One region of the Fusibacter fontis genome, then DNA from elsewhere that is predicted to be linked to it. Evidence: riboswitches for the same ligand, from Rfam matches in the RefSeq annotation. Region 1 holds a riboswitch; each other region holds the start of a gene.
The links. Region 1 has a riboswitch for cyclic di-GMP ahead of ACZ41W_RS06845 (transglutaminase-like domain-containing protein). Riboswitches for the same ligand answer to the same signal wherever they lie in the genome.
Positions count from the first base shown of each region.

Region 2: another riboswitch for cyclic di-GMP. It lies ahead of ACZ41W_RS01180 (hypothetical protein); the one in region 1 lies ahead of ACZ41W_RS06845 (transglutaminase-like domain-containing protein).
Region 3: another riboswitch for cyclic di-GMP. It lies ahead of ACZ41W_RS10440 (InlB B-repeat-containing protein); the one in region 1 lies ahead of ACZ41W_RS06845 (transglutaminase-like domain-containing protein).

Region 1 is NZ_AP042445.1:1,516,515-1,521,476, forward strand. Features, by position in the region: gene typA (translational GTPase TypA) at 1-1,203, opposite strand, end outside; gene ACZ41W_RS06845 (transglutaminase-like domain-containing protein) at 1,364-2,176, opposite strand; cyclic di-GMP riboswitch class I at 2,188-2,268, opposite strand; cyclic di-GMP riboswitch class I at 2,348-2,428, opposite strand; gene ACZ41W_RS06850 (class D sortase) at 2,553-3,260, opposite strand; gene ACZ41W_RS06855 (ATP-binding protein) at 3,432-4,001, opposite strand; gene ACZ41W_RS06860 (PHP domain-containing protein) at 3,998-4,705, opposite strand; gene ACZ41W_RS06865 (DRTGG domain-containing protein) at 4,705-4,962, opposite strand, start outside.
Region 2 is NZ_AP042445.1:300,033-304,994, reverse strand. Features, by position in the region: gene ACZ41W_RS01190 (Ig-like domain-containing protein) at 1-51, opposite strand, end outside; gene ACZ41W_RS01185 (prepilin-type N-terminal cleavage/methylation domain-containing protein) at 64-1,725, opposite strand; gene ACZ41W_RS01180 (hypothetical protein) at 1,737-2,207, opposite strand; cyclic di-GMP riboswitch class I at 2,392-2,474, opposite strand; gene ACZ41W_RS01175 (O-antigen ligase family protein) at 2,599-4,398, opposite strand; gene ACZ41W_RS01170 (type II secretion system protein) at 4,507-4,869, opposite strand; gene ACZ41W_RS01165 (type II secretion system F family protein) at 4,939-4,962, opposite strand, start outside.
Region 3 is NZ_AP042445.1:2,344,075-2,349,036, reverse strand. Features, by position in the region: gene ACZ41W_RS10450 (InlB B-repeat-containing protein) at 1-2,411, shown strand, start outside; gene ACZ41W_RS10445 (hypothetical protein) at 2,667-2,897, shown strand; cyclic di-GMP riboswitch class I at 2,948-3,043, shown strand; gene ACZ41W_RS10440 (InlB B-repeat-containing protein) at 3,074-4,962, shown strand, end outside.

The sequences.
Region 1 (4,962 bases):
TTCACATCTTTGACCGTTGATGGTTTTCATCAAAACTTGTGGTTTTGAAACGGCAACTTCATATCCTTCTCTTCTCATATTTTCAAGCAATATGGATAAATGAAGCTCGCCACGACCTGAAACGCGGTATCCATCTTGAACAGAATCCAGTGCATCTACTCTTAAACCAACATTTACTTCAAGCTCTTTATCCAATCTATTTTTTAAATGGCGATTGGTTACGAACTTTCCGCTTTTTCCACAGAATGGTGAATCGTTAATTAAAAAGTTCATAGAAAGTGTCGGTTCCTCGATTTCAATCATTTCCATTGGTTCAATAAAACTTGGATTACAAATCGTCTCACCAATAGAGATATTGTCGATTCCGGCAATAACCACCATATCACCCGCTATAGCTTCTGATACTTCACGTTTGTGTAAACCTTCATACACGTATAATTTGGATATTTTTGCACGTTCTTGTACGCCTTCGCTTTTGCATACAATCACTTGATCCCCTTGTTTAATGGTGCCTCTTGTCACACGACCAATACCTAAACGTCCCACATAATCATCATAATCAAGGGATGATATTTGCATTTTCAAAGGCTCTGACGGATCTTCAGAATAAGGCTTCACGTGGTCTAAAATCAAATCAAATAGTGGGGATAAATCATTGCTTTCATCTTCAAGCGATAATTTCGCAATCCCTTCTTTTGCAATACCATATACAATTGGGAATTCTAATTGTTCATCATTGGCATTTAACTCTACAAATAAGTCAAATGCTAAATCGACAACTTCTTCTGCTCTTTGGTCTTTTTTATCAATTTTGTTAATAAAGAGGATAGGTCTTAATCCCCTTTCCAATGATTTCTTTAAAACAAATCTTGTTTGTGGCATAGGGCCTTCACTTGAATCCACTAATAGGATTACGGTATCCACGGTTTTCATGATGCGCTCTACTTCTGATGAGAAGTCCGCATGGCCTGGTGTATCCACTATATTAATTTTATGATTTTTATACATAATCGAGCAGTTTTTTGAATAGATTGTAATGCCGCGTTCTCTTTCAAGATCATTGCTATCCATGACGCAATCCGGTACAACTTCATTCTCTCTAAAAACATTATTTTGACTCAAAAACGCATCGACTAAAGTTGACTTTCCTGCATCGACGTGTGCGATAACAGCGATATTGATAATTCCATTACTTTGTGACATTCATATTCTCCTAACTGATTCTAAAAAAAAAATTCAACTTTATAATTCTATCCTATTTTCACATGAAATGATATGAATTATTGACAATTTACAAAAAATTAAAAAAAAAGCACCCCTATAAACAGTTTTATAAAGATGCTTTGTTTCAAAATAAAATTATTTAATATATTTTAGTCACAGTATACTCTTCACTCGATTTGTAGATTTGTGAACCCTTTTTGAGTTCACCTTTCGTACTATCAACTGTAGAGTCAATTGTTTTCCAGCTGCCGTTTACATATACTGCATTCCATGCGTGGTACACGCTACCCGTCGTAGTGCTATACCCCTTAATCAATTGAGTCGGTATACCTACACTGCGCGACATCGCTGCAAAAACCGCTGCATAATCGTAACATATACCTGAATGTGAACGCATTAACTCGTCAACATTTGGAATATAGCCAGACGAAACTGTTTTAGCTTTATTATAATCATACGAAAACTGTTGAGTGACATAACGGTAAATGGCTAAGACTTTTTCTTCATCTGTTTTCGCATCACGTGTCAACGATTGAGCGAGTTCGACAACTGTTGAACTACCTTCCCAATTAATATCTTGAATGCTATTTAAAAATACTGAATTTGAATCTTCGAGATTTAAGTCAATTGTAGCTTGAGATAACTCCTTGTACTTGGTTCCACTGATTTGTTCCATGATTCGAACTTGATACACACCATTTCCCATTTGCAGTGGGAATTGAACAGGTTGCGTCGTGTTTAGTGGATACGTATACCTTGTTCCATCTTTTTCAATCAAGACCACGTTTTTAGTCTGACTCAATTGAGACATTTGAATCTTTACAACTCCCTTTGAATGAAGTGCTTCAATCAAAATCTCATCAGAAGCATAAGAGGGAACGACAACTGCTACTTGAACAATTAGTAAAACTAATGCAAACAAGCAGACTGTAAAACGGTTAAATCGTTTCATATTGCTCTCCTTTCGGTAGCGCGGCTGCCATTCTTTCGAAAGGCCCTATGGCTTTGCGTCCCATCGTTTCCAATGGTTTGCTATTATCGTTGAAGAGACTATCTTTCACGTATTCAATTTTCAGTTTTCAATTTTTAGCTTTTAGTTTTCAAAAAATAGAAAAACTTTCCATTCGGTAGCGCGGCTGCCATTCTTTCGAAAGGCCCTATGGCTTTGCGTCCCACCGTTTCCAATGGTTTGCCGTTATCGTGAAAAGATACTTCTTCACTAAGTGTTACTTACATTATAGCATGTGTACTTCAAAAAACTATTAAATAATCATGACAAATGGCGAAACCAACGAGATTTTCACCCTGATATTTTCACACTGATATTTCTACGGATTTTGTAGCGCATGAATAATGAGTCGATGCGTCGGGTTTTTAACAGGATCACAAGTGACCAATGTTAAAATCTTATCCTTTCCATTGCTATTTAATACAGAAACATCTTCCGGTTCAACAATATGCACTTTATAAACGGTGTATTTATAGATTTTTTCTTTTGTGACAATTTCAATCACGTCACCATTTTTAATTTCATTGAGACGATTAAAAAACACACCATAAGAGCGACCGCGGTGACCTGCGATTGAAACATTTCCCACTTCGCCAAATGCACTACTACCTTTAATAATGGCTGCACCACGATTTAGATTTTTCTCCGTCGCGCCTACTAACACTGGCATCAAAACATCAATCTTTTTGATTTTTATCTTGGCAACAACGCTTTTGTCTACTACAGGTGCTTTCTTTTCTGTCGTTCCCTCGGAGGTTCCTTCTGAAGTAGCGGTTGTTTGATTTTCTGTTTCAGTTGTTCCATCTGTTTCTGCAGCATTTGAGCTACTATAAATATCTTCGAGTCCGATATAATCTGATGCTACTTCTTCAGGTGCGTTGATACTGAGTTCGAGCTCATCATCAAACGCAGCAAGCAGTTTTTGCTGCCAATAATAAGCATAGATTCGATCATAAATAGGAAAAGCAGCCACTGCGATTCCGACAATGATTAATACTGTCGAAATGATTTTTCTTTTTTTACTCATAGCTCTCTCCTCTATCAATCTAAATGACTATAGCCATCTAAAAAAAACAGTAAAACGCCCGAACCGATTCCAAAAACACTAAGAGCGATGCGTATCGAAGCGTCTATTTCGATATAATTAGTCAAAATAACAAATAATATAGATACAACAATTACCTGAATACCCATTTTTCTAAAATTCAATTGGCACCTCAGAACTTTTAACTTTTATTTCTTCTAATCCTTCTGCAATGTATTCTCGAAGCCAAGTAATGACATCGATGTTGCTAATTGGAACGCCATTTAATAGCTTTTTAATTTCCTTTGTATTGAGCGTAAAGGAAGCACCATTATAAGTATGCGTATAGATTAAATCCATTTGATCACAGGCATTAATAATTGTGACAATAGTATCTGGCATACTTCCAAGTGGTACACGATCAATATGACTGTGTTGAAAAACAGCTGTAATCTCTGTTCCCACTCCAAGCTGTGATTTAATGGTAAAATACCCCCCGCATTGCTCAGCAGAAAGTTTGAATAGCGGGATCCCTAGCCCAACTTTACGTGTTGTTCGAGTCGTATAAAATGGATCAATGACTTTCTCAACCGTCTCAGAATCCATTCCGGTACCATCATCTTTTATTTTGATCATCAATTGATCTTCAACAAGATCTTCAATCACGACAATTCGCATACATTCTGCTTTTGCACTGATTGAATTTTGTGCAATGTCTAAAATATGCAACGATAATTCTCTCATAGTTGGCCCTTTCCTAAAAAATAGTCAATAACTGCCTGACACGTTTTTTCCTCTAATTCAATTTGATGAATCGGTTCTTGAATATCGATTAAATAATGTGCATCTGAATTATAGATGATGTTGTAACCTTGAATCAACGGCTCATTGATGGGGCTTTTTTTGTGTACTTCAATACAATGAACATCCAGTTCCTTAGGAATAAAGCCTAAATTGACGATCATGCTATTGGCTGATTTATTCACATGAGCTGGCACAATTGCACCACCGAGTTTCAATACCAAATCTTTCAGTTCATCAATCCCTAAATCTATCGACAAGATCAATGCACTTGGATATTCACCCACCACTTCATCTTCAATATTTAAGATGTATTGCTTCCCAAATACTTTTGAATTGTTGGGAAGCGGCGACTTGTATGCAGCTAACTGAGCATCAAACTGCTCAATTTTGTCCACACTGGGAAAATAGCATAAGACATGAACTTCTTCTCTCGTTTGCACTTCCATACCCGGAACAAGTAAGATTCCAAGCGTCTGAGCAATCTCAGACGCAACTCTAACATGATTACAGGCATTGTGATCTGTGATCGCAATAATATCTAGGCCTTTAATAAACGCCATATTGACAATATTATTTGGGGTCATTTCATCATCACCACAAGGTGATAGACAAGAATGAATGTGCAAATCATAAAAATAGTTCACTATTTTACTCCTGCCTCATATAAAATCTTAAAGATTTCAAATGCTTCTAATTGAGTGGAAAGCATCACAACATTTTGATCGTTCGCTTTATCAATAATCTCTTGATCGACTTCAATATTTTCTGGAATAATGACACAGGCAAATTCCAAAAGTGAAGCAACTGCTAATATATTATTGTGGGTTTGAACGGTAATCCACGCTGTATCGTGTTTACCTTTTGCCATTACCCAGCTTAATAAATCGCATGAGTATACATT
Region 2 (4,962 bases), 1.2 Mb from region 1:
AATTATTTCAACTAAGGTAAATCCACTTTGTGTATGTTTATTCACTTTCATGTTTTACCTCCTTTAGTTTGGTCCACCGATATGCCATAAGGCATCACTTATTTGAAATTTAATTTCTTCCAAAACTGCATTTAGTGCCGCACCTGTATCTGCTACGTAATACTTATAAGCGCCAGTTCCATTTGTTCCATCTGTAGCTTTTGTTGCATTTGCAATGGCTTGAAGTCCAGAAGAACTTGCACCACTCGTAAATCCGATAACAAAAGTGCGAACTTTGTAATCGGGAAAAGTCTCGGTATTGCCTGTACCTGGATATTTTAACGACCCGTTGAATTGATTTACAACCGTCTGAATGTAATCGTCGTTGCTAGCACCAATGGCTATTCCACCTGAATAATATGCGTTAGAGTATCCGGATGAATAATAACTGCCAATGTTTTGATCATTGGTAACATATGTTTTTCCCAAATCTCCATCATACGTATAATAAAAATTATTATAGTTGTTCCAGCCTGTATATCTAACTGCTAAACCATCATAAGTTGAATTATGCGCATATGGATTATCCCATTTATAATGCACTGCACCCGTTTGATCATAATAAGTAAATCTTACACGCCACCCACTATTCCATATCCAGTCCCAACGATTATACGTATACGTATTTGTTCCACTTGTATAAGTGTGTGCCAACGGTGCATTAAACGTATAGTTTCTAAAACTAATATACTGATGAATACTTTCTACATTGGTGTCTCCATCTACCAGTATAATCATAAAATTCTTTGTTATTTTGCTGGCATTTGTTGGATCGTTATTAAATGCTTCAATCGAACGTAATCCGCGTCTCATGCCATCACCTGTATTCGTACCACCATTAGCTGTCAAGTTTGTGATGATGCCACTCGTTCCAATAAATGTATTTACATTAGGTTGCAATTTAATCATTACATTCTTATTATCTCCAAGTGTACTGTTCGCATTATACGAAAATGGCGATACACTTAAAAAAATGTTTTCATTATCCGCTAATCCTTGGACCATTTTTGTAGCTTCCTGCTTTAATACGTTGAGTCTCGTACTTGCTCCTAAAGAGTAATCCATACTACCTGAACGGTCGATGACAAATGAAACTGAGGCTTGTGCAACTGCAACGTCAGTGAGTCTTGGATCTGAACGATATGCAAGCGTATTTGCCACATTTCCGTATGAACGATCAATGACCTGTAGGGTATTGACACTTTCAAGTTCGGAACTAACAGTTCTTGTTTTGCCATTGACATTTACGGCTAATGAAAACTTCAACAGTCGATCAACGTCCGGCGCATTATCTTTATCAAAAGTTAAATCAAAAGTTACTCCTGGTTCAGCTGTTGCAAGCACTCTTTGAACATGTTGCGTACCATCCCAAACCCACTCAACAAGTTGAGTTTTATTGGAATTGATCATTAAGTAGTTCCATTCATCCGAAAAATAGTCTGCTATGTTTGTTGAAGGCGTTGGATAATCTTTCGCCAATACAAAAACACCCGATGAATCTCTAATGATGTTATTAATTGTTTTGCTTACAATTCTTACATTATGCTGTATATCTGCTTCAACAATTACCATTTCATGGCTTTTATTTGCAAAAATGAACATGTTAAACCCCACGGCTAATACAGTTCCAATTAGTGCGATAACAACAATCAATTCAATTAAAGTAAATCCTTTTATTCTTGTCATTTAAATCACTCCTAATTATTTTTCCAAACTTTCTTGCTCACATCTGCAGGATCAAAATACATGATTCGAGTATATGTTTCTCCTGTATCGTTCATTGTAGCAATTGAAGTGATTTTTATCCAATCGACAAATCCGGAATCAGTTGATTTTATAGCACTCACATCAATTGTACCATTGCCTAAAGCGATATCGTTCTCTGTATAAGATGAAACTGTATTGTTTTTTAAACGATTCATTAATTCAAACGAATTATTAATTAAAGCAGCATATGCCATCTCAGCGCCTGAATATGCTAAATAGTACGTTTCAACATCTTCTTCTTGCGACTTTGCTTGATTTAAGTTGCCGACAAAAACAGCTTGAATAGCAGCAAGTAATATTCCGACTACCATTAAAATCATCAAAATAAATACTAAAGTACCGCCTTTAGACTCGTTTAAAAATATTTGAATCCTCTTATACTTGCTTAACATACGATTCAAAAGGACCTCCCGAATATTTGTGTTCAATCATATCTCGTGAATATGAACTTACATGGGTGAAATCTTTCTAACGTGAAATTTTCACTACATTATTACTCATTATTATATCCAAATAATCAATACTTACGCAGACTTTGCTTGAATTGTCATTGACAATCCAAAATAAAAAAGGCCGCAGTTTACAAACTGCAGCCGAACCGTCATAGATAACTCCTTAGACTTCAAACTTTGCGTCCTATTTTTTCAAATAGTTTGCCAAATATATAGTGTTGAATAGGCTGATATTGTAAGCCTTTTTAAATTGTTTATATATTCATTATTATATCGTATCCGTGTAAAATTGTCTACATGTTCTCATTTCAAGCTGTTCTTATTTTCATATTTTGCAATTTTAAAGACATTTACACTTCATTAATCTATGAGATGCAAATCCAATTCCTAATAAGATCCAAAATATCGGAGCTACAGAAACAACACTATCATTAAATATTGCAGCGATAAGATAACCAATTACAGCGGCAAAGATTCCCACTACATATGCATAGAAATCATTCATATTGGACTGACAACGTTGAGTAAAATTACATGTGTATAATTGCATAAACGTTTTTAAAATATAAGATAAAAACAAAATCAACATAGTGATCAGCGAAATTAATCCCGTATTAATAAGTAACTGTAAGTAATAGCTATGTGGCTTATCTACAACCATACTAAGGGTTCTAAAATAATTGGCTTTCCCCACAAAATCTTCTTGAGGAAAGTACATTCCAAACGTGTCTGGTCCTGTACCTAACCAAAGGTTATTCTTAATTAGCGGAAATGATCTCGACCATATATACCCACGACCCGACGCAAAAGTTTCTCTACCTTCAAATCCCCATTTTTCAGGTTCATATACACTTGTATGAAATTCGCCTAATTTTCCACCTAATTGTATAACATCCTCTTTAATATACCAATTGAGTTTTATGTTATCCAAAGTAGTAATAAGAATTGTTTTTTTTGACGAAACAATTTCTTGTACTTTTAGGGTTTCAGTATCATCAATATGAATTAAATACGAATCCTCGTTGATGTGTTCTTTCGCATATTGCACATTATTATCGTTGTAAAAATGAACATATCCCTTATTGACTGAAAAAGCAATTGTATAGTGATTGGTTTTTATTTTACCGAAATTATCATTTAATTCAAATGACTTAACCATTAAACGATCATCACTTGTCTTTTCAATGTCAGGGTTGAAACTCTTGATTTTTCCGAATAATGAACCATCTGAAAACGTGTTCATCATCAATGCGATACAAATCATTGGAATAATAATGAATATTTTAAATTTGTCACGACAAATTTGTTTTCTCATGAATAGAATTATAATTAACAACGCAATCATGCCACCTAGCATCCCCGCTCTAGATTTGCATCCAATCCACACAGCAAAAAACAACAACAACAGAACAGAAAATAATCCTGTTTTTAAGCGGCTTTTTATCCCGAAGTATAATGCTGTCGCTAGAGGAAATACCATCGCCATATAGCTTCCAACATAATTCGAATTGCCCATGGTTGCAATAATTTCTTTTCCCACATTAACAATGGTTTTTGAATCAGCAATATAATGATATTGAAAAGGATAAATTAATCGTCTGCCAATCCATGTATTTAAATAATCTTTACCAAAAAACTGAAAAAATCCAAGTAAACAGATCATAAAGGCTGAAATCAATAAAGATCCTATAATGATTTTAATCGCTTTTTCAGAAGTCACTTGCTGATAGGCTAAAACAAACATAATCAAATAGGATATAAGAACAAGAATACCTTCGCCATGGTGAACATATCCATGCAATGAAATAAACGAATAATCAGATAACAGGCTAGAAACAATCATTGTTAAGCCAACCAACACAACCCATATCAGCGCAGAATCCCAAACTAAATGAAACCGATCAAAAACAACTCTTAGCAAAAGTAAAATGGTACCAACAACAGAGAGTGTTATGATAAATAATGATTTGTAATACGAAAAATAATCATTTTCAATATATGCACCCGTCCAACATTCAAACCACTCTCCCTCTAGTATAATTACGCGAAATCTCAAAATAAGTGGAACAACCGCGATTAATAATATTAGTGGCATGATGTAAATTATTTCTTTTGCATTTTGCTCATTAATTTTTTTCATAATCACCTTTCAACACAACGACAGATAAAAGGATTGCAAGTACTTAATACATGCAATCCTTGGATCATTAATAATAGTCTGTTGTTATCATTAATAGAATACGATTAATTAGTTTTTAACTGCTGCTGCTGTTCCATTTGTGTAGGTTACAGTATATCCTTTAACAGTATACACAAAACTATCTGCGTCTGTTACTGTTAAAGCAGTTCCGTTTAAAGGACCTGTTAAATCAAGTAAAGATGTAGATGTCAAACCAATTCCTGAAACAGATCCATTACTTGCTTGTAATGCTACTAATGATGTGTAAATAGTTTTAGCTTCTGCTAATGCAGCTTTTTCATTAGCATTATCTGTAAATCCACCCAATCTTGGAATAGCGATTGCAGCTAAAATACCTAAGATTACGATAACTACGATTAACTCGATAAGAGTAAATCCGCCTGCTCTTTTCTTTTTCAATGCTTTCATCATGTGTTTCTTCCTCCTTAACATTTATGTTTTATTAGGCTTTCGCCCTATATGTTTAATGCTATTTCTTTACTATTTCACTGTTTTGAGCATGTC
Region 3 (4,962 bases), 830 kb from region 1:
ACAGATACCCAGGATTTATGGGATCTGGAAGTAATTATGAAGCTAATGGAAGAGCTAAACTTATCACAGAAGGTCTTGCAGCAGAGGCAAATGGCGTGAGCATTTATACCGTGGCATTAGTGAACGGCATGAACAGTACCAATTTAGGATATGCACGTTCAACGCTCAATCCAACTGGCTCTGAAAAATATCAAGTAAAATACTATGAAGCACCTACAACTGCTGAATTAGACGAAATATATGAGTCCATTCAACTTCAAATCGGCAGAATTGGTTCAAATGGCGTAGTGACTGACGTGATTCCTGAAGGTTTTGCACTCGTTGCAGGTAGCTTTGAAATCAATGGCTTACCAGCAGGTGCACCAGAAGTCACATACAATGAAACAAGCAAAATGATTACTTGGAATTATGGCGATGTCATGAATGAAACTGAAGATGAATTGACATATAGAATCAGTGCATTACCATATTACTATGGCGTACTCGATACCAATGAATACGCACAATTTAGTTATATTCCTAAAAATAGTGAAGTGCCTACAATTTTAACTTTCCCAGTACCTGAAGTGGCTGTTGCGCCATACGCTGTGGATGATACGTACTCGATTTTTGTAGGAGATTCATTAAATGATAATGTATCCGTCAATGATCTCAATGAACTCGTGATGGATAGTACAGAATACAGCAGTGTAATCAGCTACGAACTTGTAACACCACCAACTGCTTATCCAGCATTTGTTCTAAATGCAGATGGAAGTTTCGCATTTGATGGAACAGTTCCAGAAGTGCTTACATTTGTTTACAAAGTTAAAGTGGAATTAACAGGACCATCAGCATTAGCAGGCACTTACTACAGTGAAACTGCAACCGCAACCATCAATGTGCTTCCACTTCCTGAATATACTTTGACGATGTCACAAGTCGGATCAGGAACCATCACTCCAGATATTGGCCCACATGTTTATACGAAAAACACCATTGTTCCACTCACTGCAACTCCAGCAGAAGGATGGAAATTTAATGGTTGGACAGGCGATTTAACAAGCAGTACAGCAAATGAAAACGTTACAATTCTTGGAAATATGGCGATTCAAGCAGAATTTATTGAACTTTACACCTTAACAGTTAATGTCGTTGGTCAAGGATCCGTCGTTGAAACTCCAGACTTACCATACTATGATCCAAATGCTGAAGTAGCTTTAGTAGCAATTCCAGAAGCAGGCTGGGAATTTGCTGGTTGGTCAGATGATTTAACAGGTGACAATGCAAATGAAACACTTGTTATGAATGGACATAAAGTTGTTACAGCAACTTTTACAGAACAACAAATTCCACCAGAACAATATACACTTAATATCAGTATCGTTGGATCAGGTACAGTTGTTGCAGACCCAGAACTTGAAGCATATAACTCAGGTACAGAAGTAGGTCTTGTGGCAACACCATCAGTAGGATGGGTATTCCAAGGTTGGTCGGGCGATTTAAGCGGATCAGATCTTACAACATCCATTATCATGAATGGCAACAAAGCAGTCGTTGCAACATTTGTTGAAGAAGAACTTCCTCCAGAACCTGAATATTACACATTGACCGTTAGCATCGTGGGTTCAGGAACAGTTTCTTTAACACCTGATTTAGAGTCTTATGAAGAAGGAACAATCGTTGGGCTCATTGCAACACCAGCAGAAGGATGGGAATTCGCTGGTTGGTCAGGTGACTTAAGTGGAACAAACCCTAGCGAGTCTCTCACAATGAATGCTGATAAATCAGTCGTTGCAACATTTGTTGAAAAAGTCATACCAACAGAACCACCTACAGAACCACCTACAGAACCACCAACAGAACCACCTACAGAACCACCTACAACTCCACCAACAGAGCCACCTACAACTCCACCAACAGAGCCACCTACAACTCCACCGACAGAACCAGTTACAGAACCTCCAACTCAACCTGAAACTGAAGGACCAACACCAAATCCAACAGTGAATGGTACCGTCATCGTCAACTATGAAGATACAGAAGGTAATTTGCTTTCATCTTCTAGCATCACAGGTGAAGTTGGTAGTTCATACTCAACAGTAGAACTTGCATTTGAAGGCTATTCTTTAGTATCAACACCGGCTAATGCAAGTGGCATCATTACTGAAGGTACAACTACAGTGACTTATGTTTATTCTAATGGAGTCGTTGTCAATGAAGAAGAAACACCACTAGCAGCTGCAACAGAACCATTTGATATCGATTCATTCAGTACGCCACAACTCGTACCAAATGAAGAAGAGCTTGTAGAGGAGGAAACACCGCTTGGTGATGCATTACCACAAACTGGTCAACTTCCAGCAGAACTCTTCTATGGACTCGGTGGTGTCATCTCAGCAATTGGGATTTATCTTAAAAAGAAAAAATAAATTTTTTAGCACCAAGAATCAGGTTAATAAATAAAATTAAAGTTTACTAACTGAATTTGTTAGAAAATACAAAACCGGATTATCCGTGTATGCATTGCAAATACTGAAAAGTAAAAGCAGTGTGACACGAGATGATCCGGTTTTTGTGTTGTCACAAGGATGTCACATAGATGTGCATACGGTGTCACAATCATTTGGTAAGATATTGATAGTGGTGATAGACCACAGCAAATTCCGAGGATGGAGGTGTATGGATTGGGATCTATTCCAAAAAATCATTTCGGAACAAATTTTTTAGTAACCATTCATCATCAGGAAAATCAGAGCTGGCAAGGCGTGATTGAGTGGTTAGATACAGGTAAAAAGATGCATTTTAGAAGTGAACTTGAAATGCTCAACCTGATCAGTACAGCAGTAGCTGCTCAGTCCACTGTGGAAAGTCCCATGAGAAACTGGACAGATAGTAAAGTTATCAATGTCGTTTAAGCATTTACATAAATGACTTGAAAGAAATGCATTACAAGTAGCAAACACCTATAATGCAAGGGCAAACTCAGTGAAAGCTGAGGACGCAAAGTCTGGAGTCTAAAGTTTGAGTGAATCACGAAAACCAAGACCGTCCGACTGCCAAAGGAAATTTATTTGGCAAAGGAGAAAAACACATGAGAAACACGATGAAGAAAGTAGTATCAATGGTATTGGTCGCAATTTTAGTACTTAGCGGCATACCGACAATGAGCTTCGCTGAAACAGGCGACACGTTCCAGTATAAAGGAAATGGTTATCAAGGTTCTTCGCTTGATTTCACAGATGGAAGTGGAAGAGAAGCAATAACTATGATGTTTGATGTCGTTAAAAATCCAGGAAATGTGATTTACAATGCATATTGCGTGGATAAATCAACTGAGATTAAAAAGAATGCATTTTATAACGCTAAGTTTTTAGAAGATATTTCTTACATTGGAAGCAATGCACCAAAAGTAAGAACTATTATCACAAACGGATTTTCTAACGTAAACTTAGAAACATTAGAAGCTAAGGTAAATACATTTAAAAACTCAACTTATTTTTTTAATAGTTATTGGACTTATAAAACTAATTGGTTAGGTTTTACTGTAAAAGATAAGTATTATGAAGGAAATAAATTAAGTACTGAAGATGCGATTGCAGCAACACAAGCAGCTGTATGGCATTATTCAAACGGAAGTACACCAAGATGGGAAAACAATGCAGAAAATGTTAGAGCAGTTTATGATTACTTAATGAGTTTACCAGGTACTCCAAAACCAACTGCAGCAAACATTACAGTATCTGCACCAACAAAAGAAATCAAAGATGGTAATGTTGTCATTAGTTTTAAATATTCAAATGCTGGTACAAATCCATCAGTTGAATTTTCATTAACAGGCTTTACAAAATCAGAAAAAACAACAGCAGGTGAAACAACAGTAACTTATACTAAAGCTTTAAATAGTATGGTTGCAGCAGATTTCCAAGATTTTACATTTAAAGTAAAAGGAACTAAACAAGTAACAGATGTATTTGCATTTGATCCAGTAAATGGAACAAATACATCACAAACATTGGTGTCATTAGGTTATACATTTAATGTTCCAGTTGAAAACCAAGTAAATGGAACAATCAAAGGATTAGCTGATCGAGTTACAGTTACTTTTGAAGCAAAAGGTGGCTCAGCTGTTCCAGCTCAAACAATTGATTATGCATCAGCAATTAACCCACTTCCAACTACAACATTAACTGGTCATGCATTTGGTGGATGGTATACAGATGCAAATAACATGACAAATGCAACTAAATTTACAACTTCTACAATCGTAAGAAATAGCATGACAGTATTTGCAAAATGGACGCCAAATGAGTACACAGTAACATACAATCCAGATGGCGGAAATATGACTGAACCAAAAACTGTAAAAGTGAAATACAATCAATCAGTAACCTCTACACCAACACCAACAAAAGAAGGATATGACTTTAAAGGTTGGTTCTTAGCAGATGGAACAACTGAATTTACAGTAGCAACAAAAGTATTAGATAACATGACTGTTAAAGCAAAATGGCAGTTAAAAGAATATACAGTGACTTATCATGGAAACGGCACAGAATCTGATCCGGCTGCTGTTAAAGTACAACACGGCAAAACAGTTGGTTCGTTACCAGTAGTTTCAATTGAAGGAAAAACATTCTTAAAATGGACAACTGCAGATGGTACTGAGTTTAAAGCGAACACAGTAGTCACTTCAAACTTAGACGTTACAGCTCAATGGAAAACAAATCTTTACAAAGTTAACTATGATTCAAACGGTGGCTCATATGTAGACCAAGCTGAAGTACCTTATAACGCATATATCCGACCACTTCCAGTACCGACAAAAGAAGGATACGAATTTAAAGGTTGGTTCTTTGAAAATGGTACAGAGTTTACTCAAGATACAGCAATTAAAACAACTATTAACGTAACAGCAAAATGGGAAGCAAAAGACTATACAGTAACATTTGATGCAAATAAAGGAACATTTAAAACAGGTTC